DNA from 3 places in the Streptomyces sp. NPDC001153 genome. Region 3 is predicted to be linked to each of the others. Evidence: riboswitches for the same ligand, from Rfam matches in the RefSeq annotation. Region 3 holds a riboswitch; each other region holds the start of a gene.
The links. A riboswitch is a leader RNA that binds a small molecule or an ion and turns the genes downstream of it on or off. The one in region 3 is predicted to bind S-adenosylmethionine.
Positions count from the first base shown of each region.

Region 1: linked by a shared signal. The riboswitch ahead of ACWDEN_RS01700 (amino acid ABC transporter permease) and the one ahead of ACWDEN_RS13360 (aminotransferase class V-fold PLP-dependent enzyme) in region 3 are both predicted to bind S-adenosylmethionine.
Region 2: linked by a shared signal. The riboswitch ahead of thrC (threonine synthase) and the one ahead of ACWDEN_RS13360 (aminotransferase class V-fold PLP-dependent enzyme) in region 3 are both predicted to bind S-adenosylmethionine.

Region 1 covers NZ_JBSFJZ010000001.1:373,151-376,414, reverse strand. The annotation lists gene ACWDEN_RS01715 (LLM class flavin-dependent oxidoreductase) at 1-585, shown strand, start outside; gene ACWDEN_RS01710 (hypothetical protein) at 785-1,411, shown strand; gene ACWDEN_RS01705 (4Fe-4S binding protein) at 1,408-1,518, shown strand; SAM riboswitch class IV at 1,687-1,795, shown strand; gene ACWDEN_RS01700 (amino acid ABC transporter permease) at 2,122-3,102, shown strand; gene ACWDEN_RS01695 (amino acid ABC transporter ATP-binding protein) at 3,099-3,264, shown strand, end outside.
Region 2 covers NZ_JBSFJZ010000002.1:146,899-150,162, forward strand. The annotation lists gene ACWDEN_RS02705 (alpha,alpha-trehalose-phosphate synthase (UDP-forming)) at 1-526, opposite strand, end outside; gene ACWDEN_RS02710 (glucosyl-3-phosphoglycerate synthase) at 609-1,553, opposite strand; SAM riboswitch class I at 1,715-1,879, shown strand; gene thrC (threonine synthase) at 1,897-3,180, shown strand; gene ACWDEN_RS02720 (MoaD/ThiS family protein) at 3,177-3,264, shown strand, end outside.
Region 3 covers NZ_JBSFJZ010000010.1:6,967-10,230, reverse strand. The annotation lists gene ACWDEN_RS13370 (rhomboid family intramembrane serine protease) at 1-52, shown strand, start outside; gene ACWDEN_RS13365 (Lrp/AsnC family transcriptional regulator) at 49-330, shown strand; gene ACWDEN_RS13360 (aminotransferase class V-fold PLP-dependent enzyme) at 459-1,820, opposite strand; SAM riboswitch class IV at 1,983-2,099, opposite strand; gene trpD (anthranilate phosphoribosyltransferase) at 2,175-3,239, opposite strand.

The DNA.
Region 1 (3,264 bases), on a different contig from region 3:
TACGCCGACATCAAGGCGCGGACCAGGGCCGCTCGCCGCGACCCGGACGGTGTGATCGTCCTGCCCGGCATCGTCCCGTACATCGGGTCGACCGAGGAGGAGGCCCGGGCGCTCGCGCGGCAGTTCGACGAGCTGCGCGTTCCGGAGTACGGGCTGCGTCAGCTGGCCGCCGTGTTCGAGACCGAGCCGTCGGTCTTCGAACTCGACGAGCGCCTGCCGGACTTCATCCTCGCCAGGCCGAAGCTGGAAGGCTCGCAGAGCCGCTCCGACCTGATCATCGATCTTGCGGTCCGCGAGCAGCTGACGGTCCGGCAGATCATCTCCCGGCTGGGCGGCGGGCGCGGTCACTTCGAGTTCATCGGGACGCCCGAGCAGGTCGCTGACACGATCATCGCCTGGTTCGAGGGCGGTGCCGCGGATGGGTTCAACATCATGGCGCCCGCCCTGCCGTCGGGCCTCGCGGCCTTCGTCGAGCATGTGCTGCCGATCCTGCGCGGCAAGGGGCTGTTCCGCGAGGAGTACGAGGGCACGACCCTGCGTGAGCACTACGGGCTCCCGGTCCCGGCGAACCAGTTCCATGGCTGACGAGCTCGCGACTGCCGCCGCTTCCCGGAGCGGCGGGAGTCCGCCCGCGCTGCGGGTCGAGGGCCTTCGCAATTCCCACGAAGACGGCTTAGGGGCAGCCGAACACCTTCCTCGGCTTCGACCGGCTGGGCATCGACCCCTTCACCGACCTGTTCGAGATCACTCTGCTGGCCGAAGGCACGGTACGCGGCACGGCGGTGTGCGCATCGCCGACCACGACTGCTCGACCGACGTCCCCGGCCTGTACGCGGCCGGCGACACCGCAACCCGCGAGCTGATCTGCGGCGGCTTCACCGGAGGCGGTAGCCACGACGCCGCGTGGGCGGCGTCCTCGGGCAGCTGGGCCGGCCGGGGCGCCGCCGAGTTCGCCACCCGGCGGGTCCGTCCGGACCGTGGGCTGCGGCCCGTGGGGACGGCCGGCCTCCGCCCGACCGGTGCCGTGAACGCAGGTCACGGCGAGGTCGTCGCCGCCGTCCAGCGCGAGGTCCTGCCGTACGACCGTAACTACCTGCGGCACGCCGACCGTCTCGAGCCGGCTCTGCGGTCGCTGCACGGGACGCGGTCCGCGGTCCGCGAAGGGCTGGGGGCGAGCGGTGAGGAACTCTTCCGGGCCAGGGAAGCGGCCGCGATGGCGGCCCACGGCCGCTGGATGTACCACGCGGCACTGCAGCGCACCGAATCGCGCGGCATGCACAAGCGGGCCGACCGGCCGACGCAGGATCCGGCCCAGCACCATCGGCTGCTCACCGGTGGGCTCGACGAGGTCTGGAGCCGTCCGGAGCCGGCGTCGCGGGCTCTGGTCACGAGCGGAGGCCGAGCCGCGTGATCGAGATCGCCGAGCCGGACCGCTGCATCGCCTGCAACTGGTGCATCGAGGTGTGCCGGACGCGCGTCTTCGATCGCGGTGCCGACGGCGTTCCGTTGATCGCGTGACAGGACAGCTGCCAGACCTGCTTCCAGTGCGAGGCGTACTGCCCGACCGACGCGCCGTTCGTCGCCCCGCTGGTGACCGCGGTCGCTCCGGGCTCGCGCTTCGGCCGTTCACCTGGTGGACCGGCGTTGACAAATGTTCGGGCCGTTGCCTTAACTACTGCCCAGAACGGTCATGAGCGTCAGCGACAAGCCCTGGCTTGCTGACCGGCAACCCTCCCGCCGCGGTGGGGTGCCCCAGGTGACGACCCGGCCGATGAAGTTTCGGTAAGCGCGAGGCCCCAGGGCCGGAACAGTGACGGTGACACCATGTACGCAGCTCCCAGGACGGCCGCCCGCCGCTCCCCGGGCTGCGTACCGTCGTACGCGAACCTGCTCGTCGCCGATCGTGCCGTCGATCTGCTCCGCGTGAACAGCGCACTGTGTACCGCACCGGGCCGCGCCCGCTGTCGGGGCTGACACCTCCCCGCAGCCCCCGCACTTCCTGACGAACACCGCGCCCGCGGTGTGCCCCCTTGCCCTCCCCGCCCCGGTACCTCGCCGTCGTGTGCGCCGCCGCATGCCGCCGTGCTTCCGGGGTGTGTGCCCACCCAGCCGGAGCCCACCATGAGTGAACCCCCTGGTGCCACCGTCACCCTCGCCGAGGCGCCGACCGTCGACGAACCGTCAAAAGCTCTCACAGCCCAGCGGGTTCTTCCGCTGCGGCGGCCAGGCCGCTGGATCCTCACCGCGGTCGTGCTGGTCCTGGTCGCCCAGTTCGTGCACGGACTGGTCACCAACCCCTTCTACCAGTGGGACCGCTGGAGCTACTGGTTCCTGCGCCCCACCATCCTCGACGGCCTGCTGATCACCCTCGAAGTCACCGCCTACAGCGCGGTGCTGGGCCTTGTCGGCGGCATTGTGCTCGCACTGGGCCGGCTCTCGAAGAGCCCGGTGCTGCGCGCGGTCAGCTGGACCTACGTCTGGGCGCTGCGCTCCATCCCGCTCATCGTGGTGCTGATCTTCCTCTACAACTTCAGCGCTCTGTACAAGACGTTGAGCGTCGGCATCCCCTTCGGCCCGGCCTTCTTCTCCTTCGACGAGTCGAGACTCGCCACCGACATGGTCGTCGCCGTCGTCGGCCTCAGCCTCAACGAGGCCGCCTACGCGGCCGAGGTCGTACGCGGCGGCATCCTCTCCGTCGACCAGGGCCAGCACGAGGCTGCCGCGGCGCTCGGCCTGCCGAAGGGCTACCAGTTCCGGAAGATCGTCTTCCCGCAGGCGCTGCGCTCGATCATCCCGAACTACGTCAACCAGCTCATCGGCCTGATCAAGGGAACCTCGCTGGTCTTCTACGTCTCCCTGCTCGACCTGTTCGGCTCCGCGCAGACCATGGGCGCCACCTACCCCGGAGACATCGTGCCGCTGCTGCTGGTCGTCACCGTCTGGTACCTGATCCTGACCAGCATCGTGTCCGTCATCCAGTTCTACGTCGAGCGGCACTACGCCCGCGGTGCCACCCGCAGCCTGCCGCCGACGCCGCTGCAGAAGCTCCGCACCGGTCTCTCCGGCCTGCGGGCCCGTATCCGCCGGGAGGCCGCCGTATGACCGCCGAGACGCTCGAAGCCCTGGCGGACGTCGAGGCCGCCACCGTCGAGGTCCACGACGTGCACAAGTGGTACGGCACCCACCGGGTACTGGACGGCGTCGACCTGACCGTCCGCCCCGGCGAGGTCACCGTCATCCTGGGCCCCTCCGGCTCCGGCAAGT
Region 2 (3,264 bases), on a different contig from region 3:
CGCGGAGCATGCCGGGGACCAGGCACAGGTGGTAGTCCTGCACCAGCACCGCCGCGCCCTCGCCCGCCGCCTCGGCCAGTGCCTCGGCGAAGGCCCGGTTGTAGGCCTCGTACGACGCCCACTGCCGCCGGAACTCCGCGTCGAAGACCGGTTCCAGCGGGGTCTGGTACAGCATGTGGTGCACGAACCACAGCACCGAGTTGGCGATGCCGTTGTAGGCGTCCGAGTGCACCTGCGCGTCGATGTCCAGCATCCGCACCCGCTGCCCGGCGGTGTCCTCGCCCGGCAGCAGCCCGCCGCCCGCACGCCGTACGGCCTCCCGGTCCCCGTCGCCGAGCGCCGCGCACACCCACAGCGAGTCCGTGTCCGGCCCGATGGCCGACAGCCCCGAGACCAGCCCGCCGCCGCCCCGCTTGGCGCGCAGCGAACCGGCCCCCTCCTCGTCGTCCACCGTGTACGAAACCGGGCCGCGGTTGGACGCGACCAGCACCTGAGCTCTCTCGGCAGCACCGTGCGTGGAAGCCATGGTCCTCAACCTAGCCCGGCCCGGAAACGCTCAAACGTACGGCCACGTCCGGCACGCCGACGTATACGACCCCGCGGCCGGTTCACGCCACCCTGCGCTCGGCGTACTCCGCGATCTCCACCATCGGCGGCCGTTCCTCGGTGTCCACCGAGTAGGTGCGCGGCTCGAAGCCCTCCTCGCCCCGCTCGAACTGGGTGAGGGAGGGGCGGATCAGATGGCCGCGGGCCAGCCGGAGCTGGGCCGTGCGGTAGATCGCCGCGGCCATCCGGCCCAGCGCCTGCCCGTCCTGGTGGCGGTGCTTGCGCACGCCCACGTCCACCTGTGCCAGCGCGTCGAGACCGACCAGGTGCAGGGCGTCCACCAGCATGCCCAGCTCCACGCCGTACCCGACCGGGAACGGCAGCTGTTCCAGCAGCGAGCGCCGGGCCGCGTACTCGCCGCCGAGCGGCTGGACGAAGCCGGCCAGCTGCGGCCAGTGCATGTTCAGCAGGGGGCGGGCCATCAGCTCGGTGACCCGGCCGCCCTGACCGGTGGCGCCGCCCAGCGGGCGGTCGTACATGCCCTTGACCAGGTCCACCCCGGGCTCGGTGAGCAGCGGGCCGACGATCCCGGAGACGAAGTCGGAGGAGAACTCCCGCAGGTCCGCGTCGATGAAACAGACGATGTCCCCGCTGGTGGCCAGGAGCGAGCGCCACAGCACCTCACCCTTTCCGGGGACGGCGGGAATGCGGGGCAGGATCTCGTCCCGGTGAACCACCCGCGCGCCCGCGGCGGCGGCGACCTCGGAGGTGCGGTCGGTGGAGCCGGAGTCGACCACCACGATCTCGTCGACGAGGGGGACCTGCTCGACGAGGTCGTGCCGGATGACGGCGACGATGTCGCCGACCGTCTCCTCCTCGTTGAGCGCGGGCAGTACGACACTGATCGTCTGGCCGGTGCGCTGCTTGGCGCACAGGATCCGGTGGAGCGGGCGATCGGCCACGGACCAGGAGCGGGTGGCCAGCCAGCGCTCGACTTCTTCCAGCACGGTCTGCGGCTCCTCACTGTTCGTGATCGCACGGGCTGCACCGTGTGATCCATCTCGCGGTTCGGACGACTATCTCAACTCTCCTGGCCTTCGGTTACAGTCTTGAACAACGCCGATGACCATCGCATGTCGGGGGTCGGAGCGCGTTCACAACCGCATACCGCTCATCCAGAGGGGCAGAGGGACACGGCCCGATGAAGCCCCGGCAACCCTCCAGTCGGTACTCGTAGATCGGCCTGATCAGGCTCGATCGCTCCGCGAGGCTCCCGGCTAGGGAAGGTGCCAAATCCGTCTCACGGCGAGGTGCGTCGTGAGGAAGATGAGGAGAAAGGGCCTCGCCTCCATGGCTGTGCAGACAGTTGCAAGCTCCACCGATTCCACCGTAGACCTCGGTCCCGCCGCGGCCCTGAGCTGTCGCGAGTGCGGTCACCGCGTCCCCCTCGGTCCGGTGTTCGCCTGCGAGGAGTGTTTCGGTCCGCTGGAGATCGCCTACGACTTCTCCGCCTACGACACCGAAGAGCTGCGCCGCCGTATCGAGTCCGGCCCCGCGAACATCTGGCGGTACGCGCCGCTGCTGCCGGTCCCGGCCGACGTGGCCGACAAGCCGAACCTGAACCCGGGCTGGACCAAGCTGGTCAAGGCCGACAACCTCGCCCGCGAACTCGGCGTCACCGGCGGCCTGTTCGTCAAGGACGACTCCGGCAACCCGACCCACTCCTTCAAGGACCGCGTGGTGGCCCAGGCCCTGGAGGCCGCCCGCGCCTTCGGCTTCACCACCCTGTCCTGCTCCTCCACCGGCAACCTCGCCGGTGCCGTCGGCGCCGCCGCGGCCCGCGCCGGTTTCCGGTCCTGCGTGTTCATCCCGCACGACCTGGAGCAGGGCAAGGTCGTCATGGCCGCGGTCTACGGCGGCGAGCTCGTCGGCATCGAGGGCAACTACGACGACGTCAACCGCTTCTGCTCCGAGCTGATCGGCGACCCGGCCGGCGAGGGCTGGGGCTTCGTCAACGTCAACCTGCGGCCGTACTACGCGGAGGGCTCCAAGACGCTCGCGTACGAGATCTGCGAGCAGCTCGGCTGGCGGCTGCCCGACCAGATCGTGGTCCCGATCGCCTCCGGCTCCCAGCTGACGAAGATCGACAAGGGTCTGCAGGAGCTGGTCGGGCTCGGCCTCGTCGAGGACAGGCCGTACAAGATCTTCGGTGCGCAGGCCGAGGGCTGCTCGCCGGTGTCGACCGCCTTCAAGGCGGGCCACGACGTCGTACGGCCCCAGAAGCCGAACACCATCGCCAAGTCCCTCGCCATCGGCAACCCTGCCGACGGGCCGTACGTCCTGGACATCGCGCGCCGCACCGGCGGTGCCGTGGAGGACGTGACGGACGGGGAAGTCGTGGACGCCATCAAGCTGCTGGCCCGCACCGAGGGCATCTTCGCCGAGACCGCGGGCGGTGTGACCGTCGGCGTCACCCGCAAGCTGGTCAAGGACGGCGTCCTGGACCCGACGAAGACCACGGTGGTCCTGAACACCGGTGATGGACTCAAGACGCTGGACGCGGTGGCCGGCACCGGCCTCACCGCCACCATCCGACCGACCCTGGACTCCTTCCGAGAGGCTGGCCTCGCATGAGCGTGACCGTTCGCATCCCGACGATCCTGCGCACCTACACGGGCGGGCAGGCCGAAGTGGCCGCCGAAGGCGGCACCCTCGCCG
Region 3 (3,264 bases):
TAGAGTGAAGTGCGCCCCAGCTCCGGCACCCGAGGGAGAGAACCAGCCGTGATCACCGCGATCGTCCTCATCAAGACCAGCGTGGACCGGATCCCCGAGATCGCGGGGCAGATCGCCGCGCTGGAGAGCGTGAGCGAGGTCTTCTCGGTCACCGGAACCTACGACCTGATCGCCATGGTCCGGGTCCGGCAGCACGAGGACCTGGCCGATGTCATCCCCGGCCGGATCAGCAAGATCCCCGGCGTGGAGGCCACCGACACGCACGTCGCGTTCCGCACCTACTCCCAGCACGACCTGGAAGCGGCGTTCTCGATCGGCCTGGACAACTAGGGGCTGCGCCGCTCAGGCGTGTATCGCCTTCTCGTCTGCCGGGTGCGGTACGCCGGCGGGCGCGGGTTCGTTGTGGCTTGTCGCGCAGTTCCCCGCGCCCCTTTGGGGCGCTACCCCTGGCGTCGGCTTCACACCGCAGGTACGCAGCGGCCGTCCTCTGTGCGGTACGTCCACTCGGCACCCTCGGTGACCAGTTCCTTCACCGCCGTGACGAAGCGGTCGACATGCTCGTCGGGGGTGCCCGCGCCGAAGCTCACGCGGATGGCGTTGAGGGACCTCTCGCCCGGGGCGGCCTCGGGGGCTCCGCATTCCCCCTGGGCCTGGGGGTCGGTGCCGAGGAGGGTGCGGACCAGGGGGTGGGCGCAGAAGAGGCCGTCGCGGACGCCGATGCCGTACTCGGCGGAGAGCGCGGCGGCGAAGTGGGAGCTGTTCCAGCCCTCGACGACGAAGGAGATGACTCCGACGCGCGGGGCCTCGTCGCCGAAGAGGGAGAGGATCTTCACCTCGGGGACCTCCGCCAGGCCCTCGCGGACCCTGGCGATCAGGTGCTGCTCACGGGCCACCAGGGTGTCCCAGCCGGCCTCGGTGAGGGCCTTGCATGCGGACGCGATGGAGTAGGCGCCGATCACATTGGGCGACCCCGCCTCGTGCCGCGCGGCGCTCTCGTGCCACTCCACGTCCACACCGCCGTCCTGACGCCGGGTCACCTTGCGGCTGGCGCCGCCGCCCGCGAGGTACGGCTCGGCCGCGCGCAGCCAGTCGGCGCGGCCGGCCAGGACACCGGAGCCGAAGGGGGCGTACAGCTTGTGGCCCGAGAAGGCGACCCAGTCGACGTCCAGGTCACGGACGGACACCGGGTGGTGGGGAGCCAGCTGGGCGGCGTCCAGGACGATCCGGGCGCCGTGCGCGTGGGCGGCTGCCGCCAGCTCCCGTACGGGCCACAGCTCGCCGGTGACGTTGGAGGCACCGGTCACGCAGACGAGGGCCGGGCCGTACGGGTCGCGGTCGGCGAGGGCCCGCTCCAGGGCCGTGACGGCCTGCTGCGGGGTGCGCGGGGCGTTCAGGTAGGTGACACGGGCGCCCTGCCAGGGCAGCAGGGAGGCGTGGTGCTCGGTCTCGAAGACGAAGACCTGGCAGCCGGCCGGGAGGGCACGGGCCAGGAGGTTCAGCGAGTCCGTGGTGGAGCGGGTGAAGACCACCTGGTCGTCGGCGCGGCAGTCCAGGAACTCGGCGACCGTCTGGCGGGCGTTCTCGAACAGGTCGGTGGAGAGCTGGGAGAGGTAGCCGGCGCCGCGGTGGACACTGCCGTAGTACGGCGCGTAGGCGGCCACGTCGTCCCAGACGCGCTGCAGGGCGGGGGCGCTGGCCGCGTAGTCGAGGGCCGCGTAGGTGACCTCGCCGCCGGTGACGAGCGGGACGGTGACATCCCGGCCCAGAACGGGCAGGGGGGCACAAACGGACTGGTCGGCGGCAGCGGTGAAGACGGACATGGGGAACTCCCGTGAGAACGTACGCCGAAGACGACGTACGGAAAGAAGAGAAAAAGGGGGATGCGGAGGCGGGGCTCTGCGGCCCTATCGCATTCGCTTGCTCACGGAAGGCTCCCTCGATGACCAGGACCCCTGGTCCCGCGCTCTCAGCAGCGCGCGAGGGGTCCGCGCTTGCCGTAGACCTCGCTGCCTACGGCCTGGTCCTCACCCGGGGCACCCCGCCACGGACGGAGGGTTGCCGGACAGTCGGCCGGGGCCTCATGACTGTCACTCATGACCTGGTACAGGAACGTACGCGAAATGATCGTCGTCCCGCAACCCGTGTCCGGATCGCGGGACGACCGTCGGTGACCGCTAGGCGTTGCTCGCGGCCACCCAGCGCTCCAGTGTCCGCTTCGCCGCCCCCGAGTCGATGGACTCGGCGGCCCTGGCCATGCCGGCGCGGAGCTGGTCGGCGAGCGGGGCGTCCGTCGGGTCCAGGGCCACGAGGGCCGCCGCGGAGTTCAGCAGCACCGCGTCCCGTACCGGGCCCCGCTCGCCGTCCAGCAGGCGACGGGCGACCTCGGCGTTGTGCGACGGGTCGCCGCCGCGCAGCGCCTCCACGGGGACGAGGTCGATGCCGACGTCCCGCGGGTCGAAGGTCTCCTCGGTGACCTTGCCGTCCCGCACGACCCAGACGTGGGACGTGGACGTCGTGGTCAGCTCGTCCAGCCCGTCGTCGCCGCGGAAGACCAGCGAGGAGTTGCCGCGCTCCGCGAGCACGCCCGCGACGATCGGCGCCTCGCGGACGACGGCCACGCCGACCGCCTGGGCCCGCACCTTCGCCGGGTTGGTCAGCGGACCGAGCAGGTTGAACACCGTCCGGATGCCCAACTGACCACGCGCGGCGCCCACATGACGCAGCGCGGGGTGGAACTTGACCGCGAAGCAGAAGGTGATGCCGGCCTCCTCCGCGACCTCGGCCACCCGTCGGGGCGTGAGGTCGAGGTTGACGCCCAGCTTCTCCAGGACGTCGGAGGACCCGGAGGCGGAGGACGCGGCGCGGTTGCCGTGCTTGACGACCTTCGCGCCCGTACCGGCGACGACCAGTGACGACATGGTCGAGATGTTCACCGTCCTGGCCCCGTCGCCGCCCGTACCGACGATGTCGACGGTACGGCCGGGCACCTCGATCACGTTCGCGTGCTCGTACATGGTGCGGACCAGACCGGTGATCTCCTGCACCGTCTGTCCCTTGGCCCGCAGCGCCACCGCGAACCCGGCGATCTGCGCGTCGGTCGCCTCGCCGCGCATGATCCGGTCCATCGCCCACGCGGTGTCGTCGGCGGACAGGTTCCGGCCGTCCAGCAGGCCGTTCAGCAGGGCGGGCCAGGAGCGGCCCGCCGCGGTGTCGCCTCCAGCGGGGGTCACAGCGCTCATAGCCGCTCCTGTGTGTCGTAGAAGA